DNA from 3 places in the Sulfurovum zhangzhouensis genome. Region 2 is predicted to be linked to each of the others. Evidence: riboswitches for the same ligand, from Rfam matches in the RefSeq annotation. Region 2 holds a riboswitch; each other region holds the start of a gene.
What was found. Region 2 has a riboswitch for cyclic di-GMP ahead of PGH07_RS00510 (DUF4382 domain-containing protein). Riboswitches for the same ligand answer to the same signal wherever they lie in the genome.

Region 1: it holds a riboswitch for cyclic di-GMP, as region 2 does, so the genes downstream of both, PGH07_RS04155 (hypothetical protein) here and PGH07_RS00510 (DUF4382 domain-containing protein) in region 2, are expected to answer to the same signal.
Region 3: it holds a riboswitch for cyclic di-GMP, as region 2 does, so the genes downstream of both, PGH07_RS07675 (hypothetical protein) here and PGH07_RS00510 (DUF4382 domain-containing protein) in region 2, are expected to answer to the same signal.

The regions. Positions count from the first base shown of each region.
Region 1 covers NZ_JAQIBD010000001.1:797,644-805,545, reverse strand. Annotated here, with positions in the region: gene PGH07_RS04190 (AI-2E family transporter) at 1-93, shown strand, start outside; gene PGH07_RS04185 (response regulator transcription factor) at 86-775, shown strand; gene PGH07_RS04180 (ArsS family sensor histidine kinase) at 790-2,034, shown strand; gene PGH07_RS04175 ((Fe-S)-binding protein) at 2,053-3,354, opposite strand; gene argF (ornithine carbamoyltransferase) at 3,539-4,462, opposite strand; gene hemB (porphobilinogen synthase) at 4,583-5,554, opposite strand; gene ribA (GTP cyclohydrolase II) at 5,666-6,235, shown strand; cyclic di-GMP riboswitch class I at 6,423-6,503, shown strand; gene PGH07_RS04155 (hypothetical protein) at 6,523-6,876, shown strand; gene PGH07_RS04150 (ABC transporter ATP-binding protein) at 6,873-7,902, shown strand, end outside.
Region 2 covers NZ_JAQIBD010000001.1:93,107-101,008, reverse strand. Annotated here, with positions in the region: gene PGH07_RS00535 (DUF2207 domain-containing protein) at 1-1,426, opposite strand, end outside; gene PGH07_RS00530 (LemA family protein) at 1,432-1,995, opposite strand; gene PGH07_RS00525 (PAS domain-containing protein) at 2,054-2,617, opposite strand; gene PGH07_RS00520 (hypothetical protein) at 2,785-3,249, shown strand; gene PGH07_RS00515 (5'-nucleotidase) at 3,249-4,139, shown strand; cyclic di-GMP riboswitch class I at 4,285-4,359, shown strand; cyclic di-GMP riboswitch class I at 4,430-4,504, shown strand; gene PGH07_RS00510 (DUF4382 domain-containing protein) at 4,659-5,531, shown strand; gene PGH07_RS00505 (DUF58 domain-containing protein) at 5,681-6,508, opposite strand; gene PGH07_RS00500 (AAA family ATPase) at 6,508-7,455, opposite strand; gene PGH07_RS00495 (hypothetical protein) at 7,448-7,902, opposite strand, start outside.
Region 3 covers NZ_JAQIBD010000002.1:493,733-501,634, reverse strand. Annotated here, with positions in the region: gene PGH07_RS07680 (SHOCT domain-containing protein) at 36-236, opposite strand; cyclic di-GMP riboswitch class I at 407-481, shown strand; gene PGH07_RS07675 (hypothetical protein) at 919-1,455, shown strand; gene PGH07_RS07670 (efflux RND transporter periplasmic adaptor subunit) at 1,676-2,383, shown strand; gene PGH07_RS07665 (molybdopterin-dependent oxidoreductase) at 2,383-4,167, shown strand; gene PGH07_RS07660 (mechanosensitive ion channel family protein) at 4,220-6,064, opposite strand; gene PGH07_RS07655 (aspartate aminotransferase family protein) at 6,257-7,447, shown strand; gene PGH07_RS07650 (TolC family protein) at 7,447-7,902, shown strand, end outside.

The sequences.
Region 1 (7,902 bases), 700 kb from region 2:
TTAATTGCGATCACGAAAGTCTATATAGACTACAATGAAGCTGAATATATTAAAGAGATAAAAATTAACAAAATAGGGGAGAAAGATGATTAAGATACTTATCATTGAAGATGATCCGGAACTTGCACTGATATTGACGAACTATCTGACAAAATACGATATGGAAGTGATCGGTGCAGAAGACCCTTTCTTAGGACTTTCATTGCTGACACAGCATGATTTTGATCTGATCATACTTGATCTTACACTTCCGGGTATGGATGGTTTGGAGGTGATCCCAAAGATCAGGGAAGTCACAAATATCCCTATCATTATCTCTTCAGCACGTGACGATATCACCGATAAGGTGATCGGTATGGAGCGTGGTGCGGATGACTATATGCCAAAACCGTATGATCCCAGGGAGCTGGTAACACGTATCAAGACTATACTGCGCCGTACACATAGTGTGGAAGCACCTAAAAAAGAGGCTGAACTTTTTGATGCGGATATAAAAGCCCATACGATTACATTTAAAGGAGAGTTGTTGGAATTGACTGCTGCAGAGTATGATATTCTCAATATGTTGATCCAGCATAAGAACGGTTCTGTATCCAGAGAACAGCTGCTTTATGAAAGTGAACATATCGATGATGACAGTTCGATCAAAAATATCGATGTGATCATCTCACGTATCCGTCAAAAGATTGCAAAGATCGATCCTGATCATGTTTATATTAGGCCAATTCGAGGTGTTGGATATCTGTTGACAGACCGTCCTACACCTGCGAAGTAAAAAGAAAGTGAGTCATGAGAAATTTATCGGTAACGACCTTTATCCATATTCTATTTTCTATAGCGATCATCATTTTGGTGACCACCTTTATATTGTTCCTCTCCTGGGATAGAGATCGTCAGAAAATCGAAGAGTTTAAACATTATCAACTGATCTCTGTGACCTTCCTTTCCAATCTTCAAAGACATCCGGGAGATGAGAGACTGCAGGAACTCTACAAAGAGCTTCAATTAAAGCCTTTATCAGATGAAGGTGCTTCGATCCTGAAAAAGCGTATAGAAAACAGTGGGGAGACAATCTTTACCGGCGGTTCGGCATTGGGTAAAGTGCGAGTGTTTGATATTAAGGGTAAAAGATATATCTATATACAGCGTATGGAGTATAATCTCATGCTTGTGGATGATAGAGAAGAGAAGTACTATTTTGAGATTGCCGTGTCTTTGGGTGTCTTCTTGACGGTACTTTTGCTTTTGCTTTATGTAGCTGTCTTGCGTAAACTTTATCCGCTTCGTACACTACATAAAGAGATACAGCGTTTTGCTAAGGGTGATCTAAATACTAAAGTGACCTATAAGTATGATGATGAGATAGGAAAAATCGCACAAAGCTTTGACAATGCCATTAGACATATCAATCAACTCTCTGCATCTAAAAATCTCTTTATGCGCAATATCATGCATGAACTTAAAACTCCGATTACTAAAGGACGTATCATTGTAGAGATGCTGGAAGATGTTCAGAGTAAAAAAGTATTGGTACGTGCCTTTGAACGTATGAATGAACTGATCAATGAACTTGCCCAGATAGAGCGTGTCACCACACAAAGTTTTGAACCGAGTTTAGAGTATACTTCACTCAAAGAAGTAGTGCAGAGAACACGCGAGCTTTTGATCAATGAGAGCGACCACATGAGTATTGAGGTAAAAGATGTGGCTTTGATCACGGATGTAAATCTTTTGGCTTTGGCACTTAAAAACCTTATGGATAACGGTATAAAGTATAGTACAGATAAACACGTACATTTGAAGTCAATTGATTGTGGTTTGGAAGTTTCATCCAGAGGAAAAGCTTTGCAACATCCACTCTCTTATTATATTGAACCTTTTTCTCAAGAGGAAAAACGAAGTTCAGGTTTTGGGCTTGGATTATATATAGTAAACGCGATTTTGGAAAAATTGGGATATATGCTGGATTATCGTTATGAGGAGGGGAACAATATATTCTCTGTTCTTACAGAGAATCATTGTCCTATCAAATAAAATGTAAGAGGTGAAGCACTACTTTAGTGCTTCAGCGATAAGTTCTAGAGGATTCTTGAAGATCGTCTCCACATCCGCATTGTTCATTGCTTCACTAAGTTGTACACGACAAGCGCTACACTCTGCACTTACGTACTTGGCTTTTGTATCTTTGATCATCGCAGCTTTTGGTTTACCTGCGGCTTCAGCAAGATGGAACTTCTCAGTCTGCATTGTTACTCCTCCAAATCCACAACAGCGGTTCGGATCACTCATCTCTTTCATTGGATAGTTTTGAGCAAGCAGATTACGTGGTTCTTGCCAAATACCCTGTACTTTTCTTGCATGGCAAGGATCATGGTAAGTCACGACATCATCAAACTTTTTACCTTTTTCTGCCAGTAGTTTGACCAGATCGGTATTGTTATAGAGCCATGCTGTTGCCATGTGTATTTTTTCACTCACTTTTTTAGCACGCTCTTCCCATTCGGGCATATCGTGATTTGCAAAGAAGACCTGCCAATCATGTTTTACCATTGCTGAACAGGTTGCTTCCGGGATCAACATCGCATCACATTCATCCATAAAGCTCTCAAAGTATTTGATGTTCTTTTTGGTCATATACTCTACTGAGTCTACATCTCCTGTAAAGTAGGCAGGGGCACCGCAACAGAGCTGTTTTTTAGGGATAAAGACATCGATATTCAGTTGTTTCAGTATCTCTACCAGACTATCCCCGATATCGGTATAGTTATAGTTGGCAAGACATCCGATGAAGATAGCTACACGAGGGTTCTTCTTCTCTTGCAGTGGTGCAGGTATCTCTTCAGGATGACTATTGAGAAAGCTTGTTTTCGCCAGAGATGGAAGAAGCCTTCCTTTTTTAACCATCGGAAGTGCAAATCTTGCCTTGAGACCACGGCCCTTTTCATCTACGCTGAGTGCACATGTCTTGAACATAAATCCAAGTTTCATGACAAGGTCCATAATCTTTCTATTGCGAAGCAAAAAGAAAAAGGCTTTTTTAAACCAGGCAATACCATACTTCTCTGCTATATCAGCACGAACTTCTTCGATGACCATATCTGTAGGTAGAGAGTTAGGACATACATCTACACAGTTGGTACATAAAAAACAGCTCTCAAAAATATTTTTTGTATTTTTATCCAGTTCCAGATCTCCACGTTTATATGCACCCAGAAGATCGATGAACCCTCGAGGAGAAGTGGTCTCATCGGGATTTACCTGGTGGATAGTACATACCGGGATACATTTACCGCATTTGATACAGGCTTCACTGGTATCGGTAAAGTTAAAGATCTCATCTAGTTGTTTACTCAAAGGTTTTTCCTTAATTATTTTAAATCAAAGGTTTTACTATTATTTGTTCTCTTTTCCTTTGTTTTTGTAACCAAGAAAAAGAACGAACTCAAAAAATAAGCATCAAGCACTGCTACTTTTCTAATGTTCTAATATACTCTAATCTTTGCATAAATGCAAATATGTTGATAGTACAATGACTTGACTAATCATTTCTATGGCTATCAAGCCATACCATGATACCTTTTTGTGCATGAAGTCTGTTCTCGGCTTCTGTAAAGATCACTTCAGAATGTTTTTCAAAGACCTCTTCGCTTACTTCATATCCTCTATAAGCAGGCAGACAGTGTAGGAAGATCGCATCTTCTTTTGCTAGATTCATCATCGCTTCATCAACGATATAGCCATCAAAGGCTTTTAGTTTTGTCTCTTTTTCGTCTTCTTGCCCCATAGAAATCCATGTATCCGTCGTGACGACATCAACACCTTTAACCGCTTCTTTAGGATCGTTACCAAAGATCAGTTTACCACCGTTTTGTGCAGCAAGTTTCTCAGCCTGTGCTACGATAGCCGGATCACACTCATACCCTTTTGGCGTTGCTACACGCAGTTCAAAGCCCATGATCGCTGCAAGCATCAGCCACGAATGGGTCATGTTATTACCATCTCCTACATAGGCAACGATCGGGTTTTCTTTACCAAATTCAAGCATCGTAAGAAAGTCTGTCATGAGTTGTACCGGGTGGTAGTCATCTGTGAGACCGTTGATCACCGGTACTTTGGAGTACTTGGCAAACTCTTCAAGCTTGCTATGCTCAAACGTACGTATCATCACCATATCAACCATACGGGAGATAACTCGTGCCGTATCTTTCATCGGTTCTCCACGGCCCAGCTGAATATCATTAGACGAGAGGAAAAGCCCGATACCGCCAAGCTGGTAAATTCCCGTCTCAAAGCTTACTCTTGTACGTGTTGAGCTCTTCTCAAAGATCATTCCCAGTGTCTGGTGTTCCATGTAGGGTACAAACTTACGTTGCTTTGTCTGGGCTTTGATCTTTTGTGCCAGTGCGATCATCTCCAGCAGTTCCTCTTTAGTAAAGTCTGCCAGTGTCAAAAAGTGTCTCATCGGACTATCCTTGTTAGATACATTAAATATAGCTAAAATTTTAAAAGGAAATATTCTACCATAAATGGGTTGAAAATTGAAGATGTGCGTAATCATTGGGGTAAAGCTCCCCCAAAGTTACTATTTTTGAAGGAGCAGAGCTGCCTCTTTTGCATGGTATGTGATGATGATATCTGCACCTGCACGTTTAAATCCAAGCAGCGTTTCCATCATCACTTTGTCATAATCAATTACACCTGCTTTAGCAGCCATTTTTAGCATTGAGTATTCACCGGAGACGTTATAGACTGCCAGTGGAAGTGAGGTATTGTTTTTGATATCTCTGACAATATCAAGATAGGCAAGGGCCGGTTTGACCATCAGTATATCTGCCCCTTCTTTTTCATCCTCTATACTTTCCAGGATCGCTTCATTTCGGTTTGCAGGGTTCATCTGGTAGCTTCTTCTATCACCAAAACTTGGACTGCTTTCTGCCACATCTCTAAATGGCCCATAGTATGCTGAAGCAAATTTCGTTGAATAGCTCATCACCGGAAGGTTTTCAAATCCTGCACTATCCAGTCCTTCGCGGATCGCTGTGATCATCCCATCCATCATACCGCTTGGAGCGATCATATCTGCACCTGCTTTGGCATGAACAACTGCTTGTTTTGCAAGATTTCCAAGAGTAATATCATTGTCTACGGTTTCAAGTACCGGGTCCAGTACTCCACAATGACCATGGTCAGTGTATTCACAGAAACAGAGGTCCGTGACGACAAACATATCCGGGTGTGCAGCTTTCACCGCTCTCACTGTTTGGGCGATGATACCATGCTCACAGAGTGCATCGCTTCCAACCGAGTCTTTCACATCCGGTATCCCAAAGAGGATGATCGCGTAGATACCGAGTTTTTTGAGATCTTCACACTCTTTAACGATCTCATCAATACTCATTTGGTATACACCCGGCATAGAAGCTACTTCATCTTTGATACCTGTACCGCTTCTAGCAAAAAGCGGATAGATGAAATCATTGACACTCAGATGTGTCTCTTGAAGGAGGTCTCTTAGGACGGGGTTGAGTCTTTTTCTACGAAAACGTGCAAACATAATAACTTTACCTTTTGGGTGAACTTTTTATACTCTATAAGTAGCCGCTATTTTACAACAATTATCGGCTATTAATTATTAATTATCCATTATTCCTGTATAATCTCCCCAATGAAAGCAGTAGAACAATCACAAACCGCCATTTTACCAACCAAATACGGTACATTCAACATTCAAGCCTTCAAAGATGATCTGGGAAAAGAGCATTTGGCAATTTTCACCGATAATCTTCCAGAGGCTCCGATCGTACGTGTACATTCTGAGTGTCTGACCGGGGATGCTTTGGGTTCGCTCAAATGTGATTGCGGAGAACAACTTCATGCTGCTATGGAGCTGATCGCAAAAGAGGGTGGAATGATCATTTATCACCGTCAAGAAGGTCGTAACATCGGACTACTCAATAAAGTGAATGCATATGCGTTACAAGATAAAGGATTTGATACGGTTGCTGCAAACCATCAGCTGGGATTTCAAGCCGATGAAAGGACCTATGAGATCGTTGAGTTTATCCTGGAACATTTTGGGATCAAAAAGCTAAGGCTGCTTACTAACAATCCAAAGAAAATTGAAAGCCTCAAAAATATAGAGATCATAGAGCGTATTCCTCTCCAGATCGCTTCAAATCCTCACAATGAAGGGTATCTGCAGACTAAAAAAGAGCAGATGGGGCATTTACTATAGTCCACTTTGTATCAGAATAAATAAGAAACTAAAATTATTTATGCACTCTTCTCTTATCATATAATTCTCAGCTTGTTTGCTCAGTTAAAAAAATTTGCGCGTGTATCGCATATTTGTTATTTCTACTATATAATATCTTCGCTAACTGTTATTTAATTAATGAATAGGTAGAATAAATTACTTTTATTAGAGAAAAAGCCAAACCTATCGTGAGGTAGAGACGGAAAGCTGCGGGTCTTAAAAGAGAAAAGATAGCCGGGTTGCCAGAGATTGTCTGGGGTATTATAATGAAAAGATGGCAGTTTATGTCGTTGAAAAAATTTCGTTTAGTTGATTTACAACTTTTTGTTTTCCTGTTAATTCTATTTGTTTATGTCACTACCTTTACTATATTCACTGAAAGGGGAAGTGATGATATTCGAGAGAATAAGTATACTAAAGAGGTATTACTAGATGATAAGACTCTTTATACTTTTGAAAAAAATGTAGACCTGATAATGGATCTGCGTTTTCAAAACATTTCTATGCTGTTTCCCTCTCTTATACTGAATCATGCTTCGGTCACTTTAGTATCACTGCAAGTGTCAACGATCAAGCCCTATGCTTATATGATGAATATTGATGGGGTGGGTCAAGAATGACAAAGCTCTATTCATTGAAACGTTTCTGGCAGCAGATATTGGGGCAAAAAAAAGAGTTTTGGGCGACAACATTTTATGGCATGGCTGCAACATTACTGCTTCTGCCTATCCCTATGCTTATTCCACTATTGATTGATGAAGTGTTACTTGGACACCCTGGAAAATTGACAGCATTTTTGTCTACGACATTTGGTAATAGTGAAACTTGGTTTTTAGTCTTGGTTACGGTAATTCTTGTGGCTATACTGCGAATGGGAGCATTTGTTTTTAGCAATCAACAAAGTTTTTATGCTATTAAAATTACGCAAAGGATCAGTTATCTGCTAAGACATCGTATCTTGCATCATCTTGAGCGTGTGTGTTTGTCCGAGTATGAGACTTTAAAATCGGGGGGAGTTGTTTCCAAGACCATACAGGATGTAACAGGTGTCAGTAGTTTTGCCAGTGCATTTGTCAGTAGTTTTTTCAGTTCAACCTTGATGCTTATTGGTATTGCAGCAGTCATGTTATGGATGAACTGGGTTCTGGCTTTATTGATCTTATTCCTGAATCCTTTTTTTCTTGCCTTTTCAAAAGTCCTAGGGAAAAAGACAGGAGAGTTGTTAAGACGTCAATATAAAGCCTATGAGGTTTACAATGAACTACTGAATGAAACACTTGAACTCTTTATTCAAGTACGGGCAAGTAACCAAGAGAAAAACTTTTTTGCTCTTATTCTTGACCAGTCCAAAGAGATAGAAAATGCATCCATTGATTATGGCCATAAAGCTGCCGTGGCACAACGGTCTTCCGGACTTTTGACTAATACGGTCATTGATATATTCCGTGCTTTGGGGGTGGTAGTAGTAGCTTATTCTGATTTAAGTGTAGGAATGATGATCGCCTTTTTGTTTTATCTCTCTGCTTTGAATTCTCCTGTACAACAGTTAATGGGACTAATGATCAGCTATCAAAATACCAAACCTGCGATAGAGCGCATTAATGCGCTTTTAAAATTGAAACAGGAGCCACACTACCCTCATGAGA
Region 2 (7,902 bases):
TATTATGTTCCATAAAGAGTGCAGTAATCGGTGTCATACCCATTCCTGCAAATGTAAAACCGAATATTTTGTTAAAGATATTTTTTCCAGAAAGGGCAATTGACAATCCTACTGAGCCAAACACAATAGGAAAGATCATGAGGAAAATACCTTCACTTCCATAGTGAACATAAAAAGTATAAAAGACCAAGGCAACCACAGGAAGCAGATAGAGAATGCTTTTTGTAAGGAAGCTTTTACGTATACGCTGAGGGTTCTCCATCATATACCCGTCAGCCACAACCCATTGGTAAAGTCTTTCATTTATATCTGAAAAACCTTGTTGGAGTGTTTCAGCTTTGCTTTTAGAGCCTTGTGTAAAAGTAAAACTATTTGAAGCATTAAAAAGTACATGATCAAGGAGGTATTTCTGATCCATGCCAAGCATCTCTGAGTTTTTTTCCGTTCTTTTCAATAAAGGATCGGATGAATGGGTGCTTTGATATATCTCCAGATACCCCTGTTCAGCCAATTCCAGTACTGCTGCAGAGAAATCTTTGTTGTCAGCAAACTTATCAAGTACCAGTCCAGCTTCTAAAATACTCATGTTTTTGGGTGGATAATATTGTACAGCTACAGCACGGTTATCGACAAAACCGGTGTGCTTTTCATACATTTTTTTAAAGTAGAGAAGAAATCCGACTAGTGCAGCCCAGTGCCAGTAATTTAACATCCATTCCCAGAATGACGGCTCCAAGTTTTCAATACCGTGCTGATCCAGTCTATCCTCAGGGTATGCCAATTCAACAGTCGCACCTTCATAAGGATTTAAGTGGGAAACACTAACTTGAAGATGCGAAGGGGTTATCCAACGAGTGGAAGCAGAGGAGGTCAATGTACCGTATCTTCCTGTGAATGTAGAGAGTGAAATATCATGGCTTGGTAGTGATGCCGGTAAATAAAAGTTGGCTTGGATATTATCAATGGGGATCTGCCATCCCGTGCCGATCACATTCCACCGTATTGCGTCCTTATACTCATCCTGTGCGGCAGGTAAAACTCCGAGTTTCACTCTGTAAGAAATGGTATAGGTATGTTTTCCCGTGATATAAGTAGAAGCTGAGCCTATTTTGAGACGGATCAGTTTACCTATTTTGTCAGAGTATGATGAAGTTTGGTCCCATTCTGCAAATTCCCCGTCTTGCTCTACGGAGAACTCATAAATGCCGATATTTTTAATAACTGAACCTACTTTGATCTGATAAGGGATTTCACGAAACAATCCGTGTTTTGAAGCATTTTCAAAATTATAATCTATAGTTTCTGTGATCGAAAGCTCACCGCTCTGTTCTACGGTGACATCGACTTTATAATGATCGATCTTCTCTGCAAAAAGCAGGGTAAAACACCCTGCTAAAAGCAGAGTAGTTACAAAAAAACGTTTCATAGCTCTTACAGATCTATTTTAGGCATTGTCTTAACAGCTGCTGCTTCGTTTTCATCCAGTTCAAAATAATCACGTTCGGTGAAGTTGAATTTTTGTGCGATAAAAAGATCGGGAAATGAGTGAACTTTTGTATTGTAGTCACGTACGATGGCATTGTAGTAGCGTCTTGCATTTTGTATCGTATCTTCGATATGGCTTAGCTGATTTTGTAGATCAAGGAAGTTTGTGTTGGCTTTGAGATCAGGATATGCTTCTGCCAAAGCAAAAAGTTTACCTAGCGTTCCTGTTAGCATATTGGCAGCAGCAGCCTTTTCTTCTATGCTTCTTGCATCAAGTCCGGCCTGTCTGGCCTGAATGACCTTTTCAAGAGTCCCTGCTTCATACTCTTTGTATCCTTTGACAGTATCAACCAACGCTGGAATAAGATTATAACGGCGTTTAAGCTGTATATCGATATCCGACCATGCGGCATCAATTCCTGCTCTAAGTGAAACAAACTTATTATAGATAGCGATCAGATAACCTATCACTCCGACAATGATAAGTAATATTATATTTCCAAAACTCATTTTCTCATCCTCCCTAATATATAATGTTGTTTATTATACTATCAGTTACCTTTTTTGACTATCCAAAAAGTTTTTTCATTGCAGCAAAGAATAATTTAAATATTCCATTATTTCCTACTACTTGATCGATAAACTCATCATAGGATTGATTTTTTTCTTCAAGGAAACCAATAAGGTATTGTTCTGAAGCTTCCAATCCAGACTGGGCTTCGATCTCAAGAAGCTTTTGATAGATAGGTTCTATCACTTTCACTGCATTTTTTGAAGCAGCTTTTCTAAATGCAGTATATCCTGTAATTTCATTGGTCAGTTTGTCTTTTTTCGATTCAAATTCGGTAACAACCCAGTAGTATCTACCATCTTTAGCCATATTTTTTACCACAGCCATGATAGCTTGTCCCTTTTGGATACGATCCCACATGAGTTTAAAGACTACCTTAGGCATATCGGGATGACGAATAATATTGTGAGGTTTACCGATAAGTTCAGCCTCTTTATATCCGGATATCTCTACAAAGTAGTCATTTCCATAGGTTATTACTCCTTTTGGATCTGTCTTACTTACAATATATCTTTTAGGATCAAGAGTAATCTGTTCATTTTTAGGAGTAGGCCTTTGCATTGTTTCTTCCTTCCAAAGCTAACTATTTTTTTAAAACGCGCATTATACATGTAATTAATTAATATATAACTATGTTAATTATAAATATTTTTTATTTTATGAGCCAACAGTGGGTGATGAACTATTTATGATAAAATTACATCAATACGGTTCTTAGGAGGAATGTTTTGGGCAGTAAAGAAGTGTTTATCAATGAATTAAAAGAATTCAATATGCATCATGATAATAGATTAAGAGTGGTTGAAAAAGCAGTAAAAGGGTTAGTACCTCATGAAGATGCATGTGTGAAACTTTTTGATTGCCCGATTCATAAATGGATGGAGACAAGAAAACCATTACTTAGCAAAATTTATGGAAGTGAAAATATCAAAGCATTGGCAGCACGTCATGCAGAATGGCATGAACAGAGTGACAAAGTATGTGAGATTCTATCTTCAAAAAATGAAAAAAGCAGTGGATTACTGGGAAAAGTGTTTGGGAAAAAGCAAGAGATGAATGAGGGCGAGCTAGATAAGGCAATGTCTTATGTTATGGATCTAAAAGATCTGACGGAGACGATCGATTCTACATTTGGACGTATGATCAAAAGAGCCAATGCGATCCAGGACGATATGTTTGAAGAGAATGTTTAATGGCATATGATCTTAAAAACAAATTGGTAATTGCTATCTCGTCAAGAGCACTTTTTGATCTTGAAAAAGAGAATAGAATTTTTGATGATAAAGGGCTTGAAGCTTACTATAATTATCAACTCGAACATGAAGAAACACCTTTAGAGGTTGGTACAGCATTTCGTTTTGTGAAAAACTTACTGGCAATCAATAAAAGTTTTGATGATAAACTTATCGAAGTTATCATTCTCTCAAGGAATAATGCTGCTACAGGACTGCGTATCGGACGTTCTATCGAACACTATCAGTTAGAGATAGAACGTAGCGGATGGACAGCAGGAACACCGGTAGCTAGGTATCTTGATGCCTTTAAGGTTGATCTCTTTCTTTCTGCCCACTCTGAGGATGTACAAGATGCAATTAATGCTGATGTCGCTGCCGCAACTATACTTCCACATAAGCCTTCCGTTGATATCGAATCAGATATAGTAAGAATTGCTTTTGATGGTGATGCTGTGATCTTTGGTGATGAGAGTGAGAAGATCTATCAAGAAAAAGGTCTGGAGGCATTCCTGGCATATGAAAGGGAAAATGCCAAAAATCCATTAAGCAAAGGTCCTTTTTTTAAATTTTTGAAAGTCATTTCTGATATTCAGGATAGATTTCCTATGGAAAAGTCACCGATCCGTACGGCTTTGGTCACTGCACGTAATTTCTCTACACATGAAAGAGTTCTTCGTACACTTGATGCATGGGGTGTTCGTGTTGATGAAGCGTTCTTCCAGGGTGGGGTACAGAAGTATGAAGTGATCAAAGCATTTGGTGCGGATATCTTCTTTGATGATCAGGATGCACACTTGAAATATACGGCAAAAGATACGCCTTCTGCAAAAGTACCCTATAAGTCTTAGTTTTCTATTAGATAGTTTCACATAACTTGATCAAATACTTTCTAATAATAGATAAAAATCTAAATTAATCTAATTAGCTTTATTTAATCTTAAGAGTAATCAGTCTATAATAAAGAGTACTAAGACTATTAGAGTTTTTAAATATTATTTGTTGTGCCAAACTTGTTGCGAAGCAAGGACGGAAAGCCACGGGTCTCATGAAGATAGCCGGGTTGCCAAATACATCTTATTAGAATGTATTTTTACGTTTCTTCTTTTCTCCTGTTTTACATTTCAATTAGTATTTATTCAGTTTGTTGTGCCAAACTTGTTGCGAAACAAGGACGGAAAGCCACGGGTCTCATGTAGATAGCCGGGTTGCCAAAATGAATTTCTACACTTCGTTTGTACAACAAAAAAAGACCTCACTTTATTGTTGCGTAAAGTATTTATTGTACTTCTTGTTTGAAAGTAGGGCAATAAGGCTTACTTTTTATACAATGAGTTTGGTAGTTAATATTTGTTATAAAGGAATGATGCATGAAACAACTCATAGCCGCTTTGGGATTGACCCTAAGCTTATTACTCTCTGGATGTGGAGGCGGTAGTACATCAACTACTACAGGAATAGCTTCCATGAGTCTTACTGATGCTCCTACTGATGATGAAAATGTAAAAAGTGTATTTGTGACTTTTACGGGACTTAGATATCAATATGCTGACAGTAATGAAAGTTGGCAAGATGTAGATTTTAATGAATCTAGAACAATTGATCTTCTAACACTACAAGATGGAAACAGTACAATGCTTAATGAAGTAGAGCTTCCAGCAGGTGAAATTGCACATGTTCGTTTCAAACTTGATACTTCTAACTGTTATATCGAGTTTGTTGATGGTTCACCAACTGCAAAATTGACTGTTCCAAGTGGTGACCAAACAGGGTATAAAGCGATCGGTGGTTTTACTATCCCAGCGGGTGGAGTTGTTAATATCACTGCAGACTTTGATGTGAGAAAATCTGTGGCTTCAACTGGAAATGGTAAATACATGCTCAAACCAACAATTAAAATCATTGACAATATCGAAGTTGGTGAGATCAATGGTACAATGAATATAGATGTAAACGGATCTCAGGCAATCCTTTATGCATATACTGATGGAAGTTGGGATGATGCTGAATCAAATACTACAGGTAGTAACTTCTCTAATGCTGTTCTAAGCACTGATGCTACAGATGGAACATTTACACTCCCTTGGTTGACTACTGGTACTTATGATCTTGTACTTGTTGCATACACAAATACAGGTGAGTTTGAAAACGTACTAGGATTTATTGATAATGTAGTTGTTGAAGCGGATACTACAACAACTGTAGATATCACAGATGAAAATCTTTTAGATGTTCTTCCATAGTAATTAAAGCAATTAAAATTTTTTGAATATCTCCTTATCCTCCCTTTCGAGGGGGGAGTCTCTCCCCAAAAAGTTACTTTTAAAAATACTGAAAATTAGTTTATTACTGATATTCCAGTATCAGTTTTAAAGAGTAGTGTCGTTAAGTTTTATACAAATAACCGTACCAGTTTATCGATAGGATCCTCATCGGTGTATATCTTCGTATGTCTGATATTATAGTGAATGAAATGTGTTTGCACGGTTTCATCATGTGCTTTAAGTTTCGCTAGATAGTGTTGGATACTTGTTGTACTGAAGTCAGTGTTAAGACTTTGTGTACTCTTGGGATTATCAAGTATCACGTCACCAAGTTTATGAGGTTTCTCTTCTTCTCTATGTCGAACAATAATAGCGATCACTTCATGTTTTTGTGCAAGCAGTGAGAGGTCGACAGGTTCTAAAAAATCTCCTATGATAAAAAGTAGAGAGCGTTTGTGTATATGTGTAGAGAGTGTTTGGATCGCTTTGGTATAATCCAGTGCAGTATGTAGTATCTTTTGTTCATAGAGCTCTTTTGAGTAGTTTTCTATATGATATAGCTGCTTTGTAGGAGGAGCCAGAGTGTACTTGTCTGAATAAAAATTAAACCCGGTAAAAAGATCATTGTTGTGGTGGGCAGAGTAGCCAAGAATTGTGGCGATCTCAGTAACAGCATGTTGTTTGAGATTGTCTGCACCGAAATAAAGGCTTCCATCCATCATCGCTGCAACAACCACAGAAAGTTCTCTGTTGGCATGCAGTTCTTTTATATAAGGACGGCCGAGTTTTGCTGTGATAGTCCAATTGATCTTCCTGACATCATCTCCGATCTGGTATTCTCTCAGTTCACTGAAGTCATATCCTTCACCATGCATTTTAGAGAGGTTATTCCCTGCAAGCAGGGTATAGACTTGATACCTGGCTTTGAGTTGTAGGGTTTTGAGCGCTAGTGACATTACGGTATCGGCACTTCTTGAATAATCTTTGAGATGATCTCATCAGGGTTGATCCCTTTTGCTCGGGCTTCATAGCTAAGCACTATACGGTGACGAAGTACATCATGTACTACAAAACCGATATCTGCCGGGGTAACGTGGTCATTACCTCTGAGGAATGCTTTGGCTTTAGCAGCTTTATAGAGGTCTATAGAAGCCCTTGGACTGGCACCATACATAAGATCAGCTTTGATACTCTCAAGACCAAACCTCTCTGGTTCTCTCGTTGCGGTAATCAGCTGTACGATATAACGCTCAACTTCTGCATCAACGTACACGTTATTGACTTCTTCTCTCAGTGTTTGAAGATCTTCTTTATTGAGTACAGATTCTACTTTTTCAAAGCTTTTAGTGGCAGCTTTACGCATGATGGTAAGTTCATCTTCTTCACTGTTGTGTGTTACCAGCAACTTCATCATAAATCTATCCAGTTGTGCTTCAGGCAGAGCGTAAACTCCTTCTTGTTCGATAGGGTTCTGTGTTGCCATGACAAGGAAAGGAGGTTCGATCTTGAAGGTCTCATCACCGATAGTTACCTGACGCTCCTGCATTACTTCAAGTAAAGCTGACTGTACTTTTGAAGGGGCACGGTTGATCTCATCTGCCAGCAGTAAGTTAGTAAAGAGCGGACCTTTTTTGATACCAAAGTCATTGGTCTGCGGATTGTAGATCTGTGCACCGATGATATCTGAAGGAAGCAGGTCAGGGGTGAACTGTATACGTTTACTATCAAGTCCAAGGGCTTTGGAAAGCGCATTGATCGTTGTTGTTTTTGCAAGACCGGGGACCCCTTCAACAAGGATATGTCCATCACTCAGAAGTCCGATCAACAGACCGTTTATCATCTGTTCTTGACCGATGACAGCTTTAGAAAGTTCTTTTTTGAGTGCATCTATTTTTTTATGCATTGAGTTCCTTTTTTATCGCTTTGAGATCAAGCGGTTTATTTTGGTAGATATGTGCTTCAATCTTTTCTATTGCCGGTGCAAACTTTTTGCTATCCTCTGCTATCAACAGTCTTAGTAGTGTTTTAGGATCGCTTGTTTGGTTTATCTGTTCGATAAACGGATCGTTCTTGATCTTCTCTTTTTTATGCCATTGTACACTCTTCGCTGTGAAAAAACCTGAGATAAAGACGACAATGTAACCTAAAAATGTACCTATCCATGACCAGTCTGTGACTTTGATCGGTGCTGGAGAGTCAACTTTGTCTATCAGTGAAGATTGTGCAACAGGTTTGATATTAAAGGCTTGAGCAGGTATTGTAAGCATATAACTTTTTTGTGTCTTTGGGTTAAATGATTTGATTTTCACTTCATTAAACGTAAAACTTTTTGCTGAACTCATCGCCATCG
Region 3 (7,902 bases), on a different contig from region 2:
CAGAATGTCCGTCTTTGCATTGGGAGATCTCATTTCTAATCTTTTTTCAGAGTCTTTGATCTTTCCTCGTATTCCTCTTTATCTATTTCTCCTTTGGCATACCGATGATCAAGTATATCCTGCGCTGAAGAAGTGTCTCTTTTTTGTTTCTCTTTGAGAAAATAAAAAAGAATAATCAATAATATGATAGGTACTAACCATCCTCCCATTCCCCAACAATGACCAAATGGATACATATTATGTCCTTTTTGAGTTATTTTTATCTAGTGTAATGTATTTATGTGTATTTGTCGTGCAGTCATATTCATATAAATTGTAATGTTATCAATTTGTTACCAATTAAAGAAAAGATTTTATTTATAGTTTGTTATAATGAAATCCAATAAGTTGAAAAGGTTTTTAAATATTATTGTTGTGCCAAACTTGTTGTGAAGCAAGGACGGAAAGCCACGGGTCTCTTGCAGATAGCCGGGTTGCTTATAGTGAATACTTCATTCCTTCATTCCTTTCATGTTTCAGCAGGTTGTCTATAATCATATTTAATTCAAAGATATTTTTTATATCAAATTTTTAGTGAAGCTACTATAGAATGAAATGGACCTTTTAAAGTTTCCAGATCGCTAAAGTTGTTTTCATTAGTTGAATAATATACATAATTTATTTAAAGGATAAGTTTTGAAAAAATTTCATATTGTAGCAGGTGGGTTATTCTCAACTCTGTTAGGTTTTTCGTTAATCGGTTGTGGAGGAAGCTCCTCAGCAGTTCAAACAGCAACAATTAGTGGTAAAGTCCCAGGGACACTTATAGAAGTATTTTGTGAAGATGGTAGCTACTATTCTACAAATTCTGTTCAAGATGGTACAACTGAGCATCCATTTGCAATCGAAGTACCAGTTAACACTGACTGTCGTTTAGTAATGACAACCAATGAAAATGATCCTGATAATAAAGTAGTAACACAAATTGGAATTGTTACAGCTGATGGAAACACTACACTTTTCAGAGCAGAAGGTGATGTTGATCTTGGATTTGTAGATTTGGCTATGGAAAGAAATGCTAGTATTGATGTTGACGGTGATGGTGTTGTGGATCAGGTCTTGGAGCTAGAAGTAGAAAATGGTTTACTTTCAGTTGAGCTTGAGAATGATCCAATGGATAAAGATGGTGATGATATAATAGATATCTATGATAATGATGATGATAATGATGGGATTGTCGATGCAGAAGATCCAGATGATGATAATGATGGGATTATCGATGAAGAAGATGAAGATGAGATCAACGATTTAGATGGTGATGGTATTACAAATAATGCTGATGTGGATGATGACAACGATAGTTTAGATGATGATGAAGATGATGACGATGATAATGACGGAATAGATGATGATGAAGATGATGACGACGATAATGACGGTATCGTAGATGAAGAGGATGATGACGATACTATTTAATAGGGTTAAAATAATCAATTATTAAACTATATAGTCATATCAATACAATAATTATAAAAGTAGAGGTTAAAACGATTTTTTCGTTTTATTCTACTTTTATAAAAAAACTTAACTTTCTTTACTCCTGATAACACAACCCGGTAAAATTTACCTTTTATTTTCTTAGTCATCTATCAATTAACGCTATTTCGATATAATCAACCCAAAAAGAGATATAAAGATGAGAGTACTGTTATTATTGATTTTTCCGTTATTTGTATTTGCAAAAGTACATTATGCAAAACTAGAGCCTTATGAATCCGTCACATTGAAGTCTGCAGTTAGTGCGTTGGTAATGGATGTTGACCTTGATGCTGAAGGGAGTGTAGTGGATCAAAAACGTGTTATTTATTTGGATGACCGTTTGGATAAAATTAACTTGAAAACATCAAATGAAAATCTTCTTATTCTTCAAGAAACTTTAAAACGAAAAGAGTCATATTTTCATCGCATAAATAAGTTGTCAACAGCATCTGCGGCCCAAAAAGATGATGCTTTTTACAGTTTTGCTTCTGCAAAAACACAGTATTTGGATATGCAGTATAAGATTGCCCAGCTGGAAGATAGTATCGAAAAAAAATCCATTATTCTGAACCATAAGTATCTGTATGAAATTATGGTTCGTAAAGGTGATTATGTTACTCCGGGTTCACCTTTGGCAAAGGTAGTAGATGCGAGCAGGGCAAAGCTCGTACTCTATTTAGATCCCGAAGAGTTGGAAGGTATTGAACAAAAAGCGGTTTATCTTGACGGCGAAAAAAGCGAATATAAAGTCGATAAGGTATGGAAAGTTGCTGATGAGAAGTTTATCTCCTCATATCGTGCAGAGATCTATTTGGATGCACCTGAGGGCTCATTCTCCAAGCTCGTCAAAGTGGAGCTTAAATAATGTCAGAGAAGACCGCATGTGGGCTTGACTGTTATGATGCGTGTAATATCATCTACGAAGATGGTAAGATGCATGGTGATGCGAATCATCCTGCCGGTAATGGAGCACTTTGTGCAGTACTCAACAAATATATGGATGAGACTGAGCGTATCAGTAAGCCTAGAGTAGATGGCAAAGAGGTGAGTCTGGAGGAGGCATTGGCCGCAGTAGCCGAGGCTTTTAACAAAGAAAAAAGTCTGCTTTGGAGAGGTTCAGGTAATGTGGGTGTTATGCAGGAAGTTACCGACCTTTTTATGGAACAGATCGGAGGCTACCTGACTAAAGGAAGCCTGTGTGACGGTGCAGGAGCCGCAGGAATAGAAGAGGGAAGAGGAATCAATAAGACACTACCTCTTGAGCAGATTCAGAAGTCTGAAGTAGTGGTTGTCTGGGGTCGAAACCTCACTGTGACCAATTCTCATCTCATGCCTTACCTTGAGGGTAAAAAGCTTATCGTGATCGATCCTGTACGTACAGAGATCGCAAAGAAAGCAGATGTCTTTTTACAGGTTGCTCCACGTACAGATTACTATATTGCGATCATGTTATCCCGTTTTATCTTTATGGAAGACAGTGAAAATAAAGAATGGATGGAAGAGTTTGCACCTGGCTTCGAAGACTATTATGACTATACAAGAGAGCATCGTATCAAGGCGATCTTAAAGTATATTGATCTTGATCTTGGAGATTTTGGACGAGTACTGAACTATCTGCGTGATAGAAAAGTGGTATTCCTTGTCGGTGCCGGGGTACAGAAGTACTCGACTGGTTCTTATACGCTGCATGCAATAGATTCACTTGCCGCAGTTTTAGGGTTATTTGGCCGTGAAGGGTGCGGTGTAAGTTACCTAGGGGATAGTAAGCTGGGATTTAAGAATCCCTTTGAGACAACCTGCAAGCGTGTAAGTAAAGTAGATACTGAGTTTAGTGATTTTGACACAGTATTGGTACAGGGAGGAAACCCGGCTGCTTCAATGCCTGATACAAACAGGGTGGTAGAAGAGCTGGAGGGTGTAGAGAATCTTATCTACTTTGGTCTACATGAGAATGAGACATCAAAAATGGCTCGTATTGTTATCCCTGCTAAAACATTCTATGAAAAAGAGGATGTTAGGCTTAGTTACGGTCATCAGTATGTTACTGCCATGAAGAAGATCACGGAGTCTGATATCGGTATCAGCGAGTATGACTTTACCAAGTACCTCTTTGATACATTTGATTTGAGTGGACTTGAGAGTGAAGAGTACTATATTAATGCATGGCTCTCACAATGTGAAGAACTTAACGGTGAACTGGTAAGTCCGGCTTATGAAGCGTTACCTTATAGTGATGGCTTTGGCGATGATGGTGAAGATGAGTTTGAGTTCATTGAAGACTTTAACGATGATTTTGTCAATACAAAACGTTTTACCAAGTACAGAAAAGAGAGTCAGAACAAACCAAAAGATGAGACACTTTGGCTGCTCTCGCCAAAGTCGAAAAAGTCCATCAATACACAGTTCCTTAGAGACAATAAAATACAGCTTAATCCGGTACTTGGATTTAAAGACGGTGAGAAGGTGAAAGTAAGTTCTGAGCATGGAGAATATATCTTTGAAGTGCAATGTTCTGAATATATGAGAGCAGACTGCGCACTGATCACCAACAATACGATCGGTATTAACTACCTGACACCATCGATCATCAGTGATGAGGGAGAGAGTGCTTGTTATCAGGAAGTAAAGGTGAAAATAGAGAGAGCTTGATCATAGAAATACAGTTCATTAAAGACTGATTAGATTATAGTTTTATTCCATCCTACGATTTGACATGGTATGCCATATTCCCTATTTTCGGTCTTTGGGAGGGTTTTCGTACTCCCAAATGTACATCCAGCTGTGGCAGTGGCATATTAATACCGTTAGCCTGTAACGTCTCATAGATTAGGATGAGCAGGTTGGAACGGGTTGAGGGTCTGATCCCTTCGATCCATACCAGTAGTTCCAGTTCAATAAAGCTTTCGCCGACTGTTTGCATCCATACATTGGGTTTTTTGCGAGGGATATCGCGGATCAGTTTGATCTTACTCTCCATGACGGCTGTGGTGATGAGTGAACTAATCTTTTTGATATCGCTTCCATAAGGTACTTTGAAAGGGACGTAGATTCTTCGTATCCTGTCCTCCATCGTCAGGTTAATCACTTGGCTGTCAATGAGCTCGCTGTTTGGAATAACGATATCAATATTGTCGATTGTACGAAGGTGAGTCGCTCTGTAGCCTATATCCATCACTTTACCTGTAAGGTCTCCTTTGATAGTGATATAATCTCCTGTTTTGATGTATTTTTCACTCAATAATACCATTCCTGAAATCATGCTGGAGACGATGCTTCTGAGTGCAAAGCCCAAACCGATAGAGAGTGCACCTGCAATGACAGCGAGATGTGTGATACTTAGACCTATGCTTCCCAATGCAATAACAAAAGCGGCAAAAAGGATCAATGTTACTCCGAGATTTGCAATGATCTTGATGGAGACAGCTTTGGTCTCTTTACGCTTTTTATGGAGCATGATAAAGAGACGGAAGTAGATTCTGGCAATGATAAATCCTATCAGTAGAATCCCAAGCAGTTTGAGAATACTCAGAAAACTGATCGGTGTTTCATCTAGCACAACAAAAGGTTTTTGGAAAGATTCGTAGAATTTCTCATAGCTTGAGAGTAGATTCTCCCTGAGTGACAGGACGTTATAGTTAATCGCCTCTTTGCTCTCTTTGCTCAGTCTCTCAAACTCTTCCAGCTTTGCATCCAGTAGTGTATCTTGATACGAGAGCTGTGAGAGAATACTGTGTATCTTTTTTTGTGATTGTAGGACTGATTTGAATACTTTTGTTTGAAAATAGTAGAACCCGGTAAGAAATTCTTTGTCCGCAAGCTTCAGTAGGACGTGATCCTTCTCTTTGGTCAGTTTTTCAATCTTTTCTGAAAGTTTTTTAGAGATGTGTTCCTGGGATAGAAGTTCACGTTCCTTGGTAAGGTTTGCAGCGATCAGCTTTTTGTTGATGTTTTCAAGCTCCTTTGCAACTTTGTCAACATTACTCTGTATCTTTTTGATGTCAAACTTGACTTTTGTTATCAGTAACGAGAGGGTATTCTCTCCCTCTTCTATAAATGGAGTCAGGCTTTTTACAGTCAGTTCGTCATGGCGGTGTTTGAGCTTATAGTATGCAAACTGAAGCTGGTAAAGCTGGAGGTTTTTATACTGGGGGTCTGTGACAGACTCAATGGATTTTTTAAGATATCCGAGCCTCTCCTGGGTAAATACCTGTATCTCTTCTAGCTTCTTCTTCTGTTCCACTGCTGATGAAAGCATTTCAAATAGTTTCAGAAATTCAGTTTCACTTACGGTTTCTTTTTCAAGCAGTGAAGCATCAAAAGTCTGAACCTGCGGCTCATTTATGATCAATAACTTGAGCTTTCCAAGCAGCACTTTTTCATTTTGGAGTCGTTCGGTCTCTTCATCATCCATCGGTGTAATATTGAAGAGTTTCTGTGAGAGCTGATCATAGTATATTAGAGTATTTTCACCCTCATAAAGCTTTGTATCGACAGGAATACACCAGAGCGTAATAGTCAAGATCAAAAAAGACCACAGAAGTTTCACGTATCAGCCTTTTGCTATAAATTTCTCTAGCATCATATCATACATTCGGGGAGATTTTTATTGATAAATATCGATAAATGTCAATAAATGATTAATCTTTTTGAGATATTAAAGCGTTGCCCTGAAGCATAAAGAGAGAAGCAAACTTTGCTATAATATGAGAAATTAAAATATCAAACGGAAAAACTGGAAATGACATTAGAAGAATTAGACAAAAAGTATGTGCTTCAAACTTATTCACGTGACTATACAAACTTTGTCAAAGGACAGGGTGCAACACTCTATGATGAGAATGGAAAAGATTATATAGACTTTGCTTCAGGTATCGCAGTAAACTCTGTAGGTCATAACCATCCGAAATTAGTTGAAGCTATCTGTAATCAGGCAAAGAATATCATCCATATCTCAAACCTTCAAGTGATAGAACCTCAGGCAAAACTGGCACAGAAGATGGTAGAGCTTAGTGGATACGATATGGGAGTATTCTTTGCCAATTCGGGGGCAGAAGCGAACGAAGGAGCGATCAAACTCGCTCGTAAATATGGTGGAACAAAGTTTGAAAATAAACGTTACAAAGTGATCACGCTTGAACACTCATTTCACGGCCGTACGATCACTACAGTGAAGGCAACAGGTCAGGAGAGTTTTCATACACCAAACTTCTCACCGTATCCGGAAGGTTTCAGTTATGAGAAGAGTATCGATGATGTCTATAAAGCGATCGATGACGAGACTGTAGCTGTACTTATCGAACTGGTCCAGGGAGAAGGCGGTGTTCAGCCATTTGAAAAAGAGGAGATCCAAAAACTTGCTGCACACCTCAAAGAGAAAGGAATCTTACTTATTGTAGATGAAGTACAGACAGGGGTTTACCGTACCGGTGAGTTTCTTGCATCCAACCTTTACGGGATTGAACCTGATATCATCACGCTTGCAAAAGGGCTTGGCGGAGGCGTACCGATTGGTGCAGTGATGACTAAGCACAAAGATGTTTTGGTCGCAGGTGATCACGGAAGTACTTTTGGAGGAAACTATCTAAGTACGGCTGCAGGACTTGCTGTACTAGAGATCCTTTCAGAGTATTACGAGAGTGGTGCTGTAGGTGAGGCTTTGCTTTACTTTGAAGAGAAGCTTCAAGATATTGCCAAGCGTCATCCTAACCTTTTTGAAAAAGAGGTAGGTATCGGTCTGATGAGAGGACTACGTGCGAAATCTGCTGATATTCAGGTAGCAGTCATTAAAGGTGCAATGAAAGAGGGATTGGTGATCTTGAAAGCAGGGCGTAATACAGTTCGTTTCCTTCCTAGTATTACGATTACAAAAGAAGAGATGGATGAAGGATTCAAACGTTTGGAATCTGCACTTGGGAAGGTAGAAGCGTAATGAAAACAAGCATAATGAGAACACTGTTACTGGCTGTGGGAGTATCGATGCTCTCTTATGCAGATGAGTTGGGAGATATCCTCTCTACCAAGAAATCGATGATCTTTGATTATCAGATGAAGACCAATGAATTAGAGAGTGATCAACTTTCCAAAAGCTGGATCAATCCAATCAATGTGCGTTACAGTAAAAGCTACTCAACACAGTTTGGTGATACTAGAGACAGTTCGAATTTTACAGTAAGTATTGATCAGCCTATTTTCCGCTCAGGCGGTATCTACTACGCGATCAAATACTCTCAGGCATTGCGTGAAGCAAACACCGCAGAGATAGAGCTTCAAAGAAGGACGATGATCGCAGATGCTGTGACGACACTTTTTAATATCCACAAAAATAAGCTTCAACAAAAAAAGATGAAATATCAGATCAAAAATGATCAGATCGATATTCGTCAA